DNA from 2 places in the Microbispora cellulosiformans genome. Region 2 is predicted to be linked to the other one. Evidence: predicted binding sites of a transcription regulator. Region 2 holds the regulator's gene; the other holds the start of a gene.
The links. Region 2 encodes HrcA, which represses chaperone genes, less so after heat shock. Its sites were predicted from a motif close to TTGGCACTCTCNNNNNGAGAGTGCCAA; they were not measured.
Positions count from the first base shown of each region.

Region 1: a site for HrcA is predicted at 1,698-1,724, ahead of groL (chaperonin GroEL). Genes of this name have one in related genera too.

Region 1 is NZ_VYTZ01000016.1:22,763-27,174, forward strand. It holds gene thrC (threonine synthase) at 1-746, shown strand, start outside; gene F5972_RS31235 (MoaD/ThiS family protein) at 792-1,067, shown strand; gene F5972_RS31240 (cold-shock protein) at 1,324-1,527, shown strand; gene groL (chaperonin GroEL) at 1,832-3,454, shown strand; gene F5972_RS31250 (GNAT family N-acetyltransferase) at 3,599-4,021, opposite strand; gene F5972_RS31255 (HelD family protein) at 4,023-4,412, opposite strand, start outside.
Region 2 is NZ_VYTZ01000010.1:216,597-221,008, reverse strand. It holds gene dnaJ (molecular chaperone DnaJ) at 42-1,178, opposite strand; gene hrcA (heat-inducible transcriptional repressor HrcA) at 1,179-2,192, opposite strand; gene F5972_RS26735 (DUF3097 domain-containing protein) at 2,368-3,183, shown strand; gene hemW (radical SAM family heme chaperone HemW) at 3,180-4,400, opposite strand.

The DNA of each region.
Region 1 (4,412 bases), on a different contig from region 2:
AGGTCACCATGGCCGCGGTGTACGGCGGCCGGCTGGTCGGCATCGACGGCACCTACGACGAGGTGAACCGCTTCTGCTCCGAGCTCATCGGCGACGAGCTGGGCGAGAAGTGGGGATTCGTCAACGTCAACCTCCGGCCCTACTACGCCGAGGGTTCCAAGACGCTGGCGTACGAGATCGCCGAACAGCTCGGCTGGCGGCTGCCCGAGCAGATCGTCGTGCCGGTGGCCTCCGGCTCGCAGCTCACGAAGATCGACAAGGGCTTCCGCGAGCTGATCAAGCTCGGCCTGGTCGAGGAGCGGCCGTACCGGATCTTCGGCGCGCAGGCCGAGGGCTGCTCGCCGGTCTCCCGCGCCTTCAAGGCCGGGCAGGACGTGGTGCAGCCGGTCAAGCCCGACACCATCGCCAAGTCGCTGGCCATCGGCAACCCGGCGGACGGCCCGTACGTGCTCGACATCGCCCGGCGCACGGGCGGTGCGGTGGAGGACGTGAACGACGGCGAGGTGGTCGAGGCGATCCGCCTGCTGGCCAGGACCGAGGGCATCTTCGCCGAGACCGCGGGCGGCGTCACGGTCGGCGTGCTGCGCAAGCTCGTGCGCGAGGGGCGCCTCGACCCCGAGGCCGAAACCGTCGTGCTGAACACCGGCGACGGTCTCAAGACACTTGACGCGGTGGCCGCGCAGGCTCGCCCGTCCGCGGTCATCCGTCCCTCCCTCGACGCCTTCCGTGCGGCATTCGCCAACTGAAAGCGTTATCACAGGCCCATCGGCAGCAACGAAAGCGAGTGAGCAATGAGCGTTTCCGTGCGGATTCCGACGATTCTGCGGACGTACACCAACGGCGTCGCGGAGGTAAGCGGGGAGGGGGGAACGCTCCGCGAGGTCCTGCAGAAGCTGGATGCGGACTATCCGGGCATCGGAGGTCGAATCCTGGATGAGACGGGCAAGATTCGGCGTTTTGTCAACGTCTATGTCGGAGAAGAGGACGTCCGTTTCGCCGATGGGCTGGACACCGCCACGCCGGACGGGGTACAGATTTCGGTCATCCCCGCCGTCGCCGGGGGCTGAGCCGCGGCACCGCCGCCGTGCACCTGACATGCGCTTCTTTCACCGGGGAAGTGGGGCGTCGCGGCGGCGAAAGGTGAAGCGCTCAACCTTTCGGTAGAAAAGTGAATAATCGTCTGTACCGCTTTGAGCGAACGCGACGTAGTAGTTTGCGGATTGACTCTGTTGTTCTACGCCTTGACACGGGTATGGTCGAAGACGATCGACGAAACCGGGGGCTTCTTGGGTGTGGTCCCCAGCCCAGCAAGAGGAGTCGGAAGTGGCGCAGGGCACCGTCAAATGGTTTAACGCGGACAAGGGCTACGGCTTCATCGCGGTAGACGGTGGGAAGGATGTGTTCGTCCATTACTCGGCAATCATGATGGACGGCTACAAGGCCCTCGAGCAGGGTCAGCGGGTTGAGTTCGACATCACGCAGGGGCAGAAGGGCCCGCAGGCGGAGGCCGTACGGGCCGTCGCCTGATCCCGTCAAGCGACCATTGGAGGCCCGGTCCGCGATCCGCGGACCGGGCCTTCGGCTCGTCCGTGCCCGTCGGTCCTCGTTTGTCCTCGTAAGGGTGTTCGGGAACCTCGTCCAAGCTGGTCAGAGTGGCTTCCGCTTGCACTCTCGGGGGTAGAGTGCTAAATACTTGTTTGGCACTCTGAGGTCGAGAGTGACAACAACCGGGATCGGGGCGATGGGGCTCGCGCAGGGATAGCGGGTCCACGCCGTCGCGGGCGTCGGCTCGGTCCGTTGAAGACACCCTGCTACTGGGAGGTCTAGCCTAATGGCAGCCAAGATGATCGCGTTTGACGAGGACGCCCGGCGCGGTCTCGAGCGCGGTATGAACCAGCTCGCCGACGCCGTGAAGGTGACCCTCGGCCCCAAGGGCCGCAACGTCGTGCTGGAGAAGAAGTGGGGCGCCCCCACGATCACCAACGACGGTGTCTCCATCGCCAAGGAGATCGAGCTCGAGGACCCGTGGGAGAAGATCGGCGCCGAGCTGGTCAAGGAAGTCGCGAAGAAGACCGACGACGTCGCCGGTGACGGCACGACGACGGCCACCGTGCTCGCCCAGGCGCTGGTCCGCGAGGGCCTGCGCAACGTCGCCGCCGGCGCCAACCCGATGTCCCTGAAGAAGGGCATCGAGGCCGCCGTCGAGCGCGTCAGCGAGGAGCTGTCGAAGCTCGCCAAGGACGTGGAGACCAAGGAGCAGATCGCCTCCACCGCCTCCATCTCCGCCGCCGACCCGGAGATCGGCGCGCTCATCGCCGAGGCGATGGACAAGGTGGGCAAGGAAGGCGTCATCACCGTCGAGGAGAGCAACACCTTCGGTCTGGAGCTGGAGCTCACCGAGGGCATGCGCTTCGACAAGGGTTACGTGTCCGGCTACTTCGTGACCGACCCCGAGCGCATGGAGGCGGTCTTCGAGGACGCCTACATCCTCATCGCCAACCAGAAGATCTCGGCGAACAAGGACCTGCTCCCGCTGCTCGACAAGGTCGTGCAGTCCGGCAAGCCGCTGGTCCTCCTCGCGGAGGACGTCGAGGGCGAGGCCCTGGCGACCCTGGTGGTCAACAAGATTCGCGGGCTGTTCAAGTCCGTGGCCGTCAAGGCCCCCGGCTTCGGCGACCGCCGCAAGGCCATGCTCCAGGACATCGCGATCCTGACCGGCGGCCAGGTCATCTCCGAGGAGGTCGGTCTCAAGCTCGAGAACGCCACCCTCGACCTGCTCGGCCGCGCCCGCAAGATCGTCGTCACCAAGGACGAGACCACGATCGTCGACGGCGCCGGTGACGCGGAGCAGATCTCCGGCCGCGTGAACGAGATCCGCGCCGAGATCGACCGCACCGACTCCGACTACGACCGCGAGAAGCTCCAGGAGCGTCTCGCCAAGCTGGCCGGCGGCGTCGCCGTCATCAAGGCCGGCGCGGCGACCGAGGTCGAGCTCAAGGAGCGCAAGCACCGCATCGAGGACGCCGTCCGCAACGCCAAGGCCGCGGTCGAGGAGGGCATCGTCCCCGGCGGTGGCGTGGCCCTGCTGCAGGCCGGCGCCAACGCGTTCGACAAGCTGGAGGTCAACGGCGACGAGGCGACCGGCGCGGCGATCGTCCGCAAGGCGCTCGAGGAGCCGCTGAAGCAGATCGCCGTCAACGCCGGCCTCGAGGGCGGCGTCGTGGTGGAGAAGGTCCGCAACCTGCCCGCGGGCGAGGGCCTCAACGCCGCGACCGGCGAGTACGTCAACATGTTCGAGTCGGGCATCATCGACCCGGCCAAGGTCACCCGCTCGGCGCTGCAGAACGCGGCGTCCATCGCGGCCCTGTTCCTCACGACCGAGGCCGTCATCGCCGAGAAGCCCGAGAAGGAGAAGGCCCCCGCCATGCCCGGCGGCGGCGACATGGACTTCTGAGTCCTGCTCTCCCGCTTCACCAGGAAGGGCGGTTCCCCCTCGGGGGAGCCGCCCTTTTCCTTGTGCGCCCCCGTTTCCCCGCGCGCCTCGGGTCCCACGGGCGGCCGGGCTCCGCCGTCACCGCCTGACGTCGATCCCCGCGGCTCAGCTGAGGCGCCTGACCCAGCGGGCGCAGTCGGTCTGCATCGTGTATCCCGCCGCCGACCAGGCGTGGTGCGCCAGGGCGTTGTCGTTGAGGACCATCGCGTCGACCCGGAACGCGCCGTACTTCCGGAACCGCTCCTCGGCGGCCCGGATCAGCTGTGATCCGATGCCCTTGCGCCGCTCCGCCGGGTCGACGGCGAGCCGGTAGAGGCTCGCCCGCCAGCCGTCCCAGCCCGCGATCAGCGTGCCGACCACGCGGCCGTCGATCTCGGCGATGATCAGCGCCTCGGGGTCACGCTCGACCAGCGCCGTCACCTTGGCGGCGTCGTCGTGCCGGTCGGTGTTCTCCGCGGACTCCAGCCAGAACCGCAGCACGGCCTCGACGTCGTCGAGACCGCCGTACCGCAGGATGACCTCGCTCATCTCATATCAACTCCTCGGGAAGATCGTGGGCGTGCAGGATGGTCAGGGACGTCACGGCCCGGGTGAGGACGACGTAGAGGCGGGCGAGCCCCCGGTCCTCGGCGGCCACGATGCCGGCGGGCTCGGTCACGATCACGTGGTCGTACTCCAGTCCCTTGGCGAGTGTGGCCGGCACCAGCAGCACCCGGTCGTCGCCCGTCGCGTCGGGGCCGAGCACCGCGTGCGGCACGCCTGCGGTGTCCAGGGCGGCCGAGAGGGCCGGTACGGCGGCGTCCGCCGCGATAACACCGATCGAGCCCTCGCGGTCGAGCGTCCGCCGCAGGGCCTCCGGAAGGGCCGCGGCGACGTCGGGCACATGCCGTACGGACAGCGATCCGGCGCCGGGACGCAG
Region 2 (4,412 bases):
CTGTGCCCACCGACTCGCTCGCTCCGCTCGCTCATCCGGCGTCAGCGGCCGTTGAAGGCGTCCCGCAGGCGCGAGAAGAAGCCCTGCTGGCCGGGAGAGAACTTGCCGGGCGGCCGCTCCTCCCCGCGTAGCTTCGACAGCTCCTTGAGCAGTTCCTCCTGCTGCGGGTCGAGCTTGGTCGGCGTCTCGACGTTCACGTGGATCAGCAGGTCGCCCCGGCCGGTCTCGTTGAGCCGCTGGATGCCCTTGCCGTACAGGGGGATGACCTGACCGGCCTGGGTGCCGGGCCGCACGTCGATGGCCTCCGCGCCGTCGAGGGTGTCGATCGACAGCACGGTGCCGAGCGCGGCGGCGGTCATCGGGATCTGGACGGTGCAGTGGAGATCGTCGCCGCGGCGTTCGAAGATCTGGTGCGGCCGCTCGGCGATCTCCAGGAACAGGTCGCCCGGAGGGCCTCCGCCCGGCCCGACCTCGCCCTCGCCCGCGAGCTGGATGTGCGTGCCGTCCTCGACGCCGGCCGGGATCCGCACCTTGATCGTGCGCCGGGTCCTGACCCGTCCCTCGCCCGAGCACTCCATGCAGGGGTGCCGGATGACGCTGCCGTACCCCCCGCACTGCGGGCAGGGGCGGGACGTCATGACCTGGCCCAGGAACGAGCGGGTGACCTGCGAGACCTCGCCCCGCCCGTGACACATGTCGCAGGTGTCGGGGTGGGTGCCGGACGCCGCCCCGGAGCCCTGGCAGACGTCGCAGACCACGGCCGTGTCGACCACGATCTCGCGTGTGGTGCCGAAGGCGGACTCCGCGAGGTCCAGTTCGACCCGGATGGTGGCGTTGCGGCCCCGGCGGGCGCGTGAGCGGGGGCCCCGCGCGGCGCCGGCCGAGCCGAAGAAGGCGTCCATGATGTCGCTGAACGGGAAGCCCGCGCCGAAGCCGCCCGCACCGGCCGGCCCGCCGCCACTCGCGAACGGATCGGCGCCCATGTCGTACATGCGGCGCTTGCCCGCGTCGGACAGCACCTCGTACGCCTGGTTGATCTCCTTGAACCGCTCCTGGGTCTCCGGGTCGGGGTTGACGTCCGGATGCAGCTCACGGGCGAGACGGCGATACGCCTTCTTGATCTCTTCCTGGCTGGCGTCGCGCCGGACGCCAAGGGTCGCGTAGTAGTCGTTGGACACTTATGACCCCGCCAGGATCTGGCCGACGTACCGCGCCACAGCGCGCACCGCACCCATCGTCACCGGATAGTCCATTCGTGTCGGGCCCAGCACTCCCAGCCGGGCCAGTTCCTTGTCGCCCGAACCGTATCCGGCGGCCACGATAGAGGTGCCGCGCAGCCCGCTGTAGGGGTTCTCGGATCCGATTCTGACGGTGAGTTCGGACAGCCCGCCGGTCTCGCCCAGCAGGCGCATGAGCACGACCTGCTCCTCCAGAGCCTCGAGCACGTCGCGCAGGCCCACGCTGAAGTCGGCGCCCGCCAGATTGGCCGTGCCACCGAAGACGATCTTCTCCTCGTGCCGCTCGACGAGCGTCTCAAGGAGCACGGACATGATGGTCGCCACCACCGGTCTCTCCTCCGGCGGCAGCCGTTCGGGAATGCCGGCCACGGTCTCGGGCACCTGCGAGAGCCAGCACCCGTCGAGGCAGCCGTTCAGCACGGAGCGCAGGTTCGCGATCCGGTCCTCGGCGAGCGCCTCGGGCAGATCGACCACCCGCTGCTCCACCCGCCCGGTGTTCGTGATCAGCACCAGCATGACCCGGCGCTCCGCCAGCGGGACGATCTCCACGTGGCGGACCGACGACCGGGTGAGAGAGGGATACTGCACGACGGCCACCTGCCGGGTGAGCTGCGCGAGCAGCCGCACCGTGCGCATGACGATCTCGTCGAGGTCGACCGCCCCGGCGAGGAACGTCTCGATGGCCCTGCGCTCCGCCCCGGACAACGGCTTGATCTGCGACAGCCGGTCGACGAACAGGCGGTATCCCTTGTCGGTCGGGACCCGTCCGGCGCTGGTGTGCGGCTGCGTGATGTAGCCCTGCTCCTCCAGCGCCGCCATGTCGTTGCGGATGGTCGCCGGGGAGACGCCGAGGTTGTGCCTGTCCGCCAGGGCCTTGGACCCCACCGGCTCGTTGGTGGACACGTAGTCCTCGACGATGGCGCGCAGGACGGCGAGCTTGCGGTCGTCGAGCAATGTGTCACCTCCCTGTGCCTGGAAACACCGACTCTGGCACTCTGTGTTCCCGAGTGCCAAGTGTACGGCTACGACCGCTCGGCGTGCGATAACGAGGAGACGATCAGGGGCAACGCGACTTGATTGCGGGCGCATCGGGCGAGCCGGCGGCCCGGGATTTGCTAGCGTTCCCCGCATGTACGGGCGGGACGTGCTTTCCGGAGACTGGCGGCGACCACGGCGGGGGCAGATCCCCGAGATCCCGGCCGAGCCCGACCTCGTGGTCGAGGACGCCGAGGGCCGCTTCTGCGGCGCGGTGGTGGACTGCGACAAGGAGGCCGTGACGCTGGAGGACCGCTTCGGGCGGCGCCGGGTGTTCCCGCTGACCCCCGCCGGGTTCCTCCTCGACGGCAGGCCGGTGACGCTGGTCCGCCCCCAGGCGCGGCCGTCCGGCCCGCTGCGGAGCGCCTCCGGGTCGATCGCGGTCGAGGGGCTGCGCGCCCAGGTCGCCAAGGAGAGCCGCATCTACGTCGAGGGCGTCCACGACGCCGCGCTGGTCGAGAAGATCTGGGGCCACGACCTGCGTGTGGAGGGGGTCGTCGTCGAGTTCCTGGAGGGCGTCGACGATCTGCCCGCGATCGTGGAGGAGTTCGGCCCGGAGCCGGGCAGGCGGCTGGGCGTGCTCGTGGACCACCTGGTGCCCGGCTCCAAGGAGAGCCGCATCGCCGCCCGGGTCTCCGGCGCGGACGTGCTCGTCGTCGGGCACCCCTTCGTGGACATCTGGCAGGCGGTCAAGCCTCGGGCGCTCGGCATCCCGGCGTGGCCGGACGTGCCGCGCGGCGTGCCGTGGAAGGAGGGCGTGATCGCCGCCCTGGGCTGGCGGATGGACCCCCAGGAGGCGTGGCGGCACATCCTCGGCCGCGTCACGACCTTCGCGGACCTGGAGCCCGAACTGCTCGGCCGCGTGGAGGAACTCATCGACTTCGTGACAGCCCCGGATCAGGCGGATTAGGGGGTCAGGTCGCGTACGACCGCGTCGGCGAGGAGCCGGCCGCGCAGCGTGAGCACGGCCCGGCCCGCCTTGAACGCCTCGGTCTCCAGCAGGCCGCTCCCCAGCGCCCGCGCGCAGGCCGTACGCGCCTCGGGGGCGAGGTCGGCGAGCGGGAAGCCCGATGCGAGGCGCAGCTCCAGCATGACGCGCTCGACGGCCCGGTCCTCCGCCGTCAGCACCTCGCGGGCGTGCGCCGGCGAGGCCCCCTCAGCCAGGCGGGCGGCGTACGCCACGGGGTGCTTGACGTTCCACCAGCGGGTGCCGCCGACGTGGCTGTGCGCCCCCGGGCCGACCCCCCACCAGTCGCCGCCGGTCCAGTAGAGCAGGTTGTGGCGGCAGCGGGCCTCGTCTCCCGCCGCCCAGTTGGAGATCTCGTACCAGCTCAGGCCCGCGGCCGTCAGGGCCTCCTCGGCGATGAGGTAGCGGTCGGCCGCCACGTCGTCCTCGGGCATCGGCAGCTCGCCGCGCCGGATGCGGGCGGCGAGCCGGGTGCCGTCCTCCACGATCAGGGAGTACGCCGAGACGTGGTCGGGCCCGGCCGCCAGGGCGGCCTCCAGCGAGGCCCGCCAGTCGTCGTCGCTCTCCCCCGGCGTGCCGTAGATCAGGTCGAGGTTGACGTGCTCGAACCCGGCCGCGCGGGCCTCCCGTACGGCCTCGGCGGGGCGGCCGGGCGTGTGCCGCCGGTCGAGGACGGCGAGGACGTGCTCGCCCGCGCTCTGCATGCCGAAGCTCATGCGGGTGAAGCCGCCCTCCCGCAGTTCCTTCAGATAGGTCGGGTCGACGGACTCGGGGTTGGCCTCGGTCGTCACCTCGGCGCCCGGCCGCAGGCCGAACTCCTCGGCGACGGCGTCCAGGATCCGTACGAGGTCGGCGGCGGGCAGCAGCGTCGGCGTGCCACCGCCGAAGAAGACGGTCTCGACCGGCGGCGCGGTGTCCCCGAGCACCCGCCGGGCCAGCCGCACCTCCTCGATCGCGGTGGCGGCGTAGTCGCGCTGCGCGGCGCCCGGGCCCAGCTCGGCGGCCGTGTAGGTGTTGAAGTCGCAGTAGCCGCAGCGCGTCGCGCAGAACGGCACGTGCACGTAGAAGCCGAACGGACGGGAGCCGAGCCCGTCGAGGGCTCCGGGCGGCAGCGCGCCGCTCGCGGGGACGGGATCGCCGTCGGGAAGAACGGAAGGCACCCCTCCAGTCTG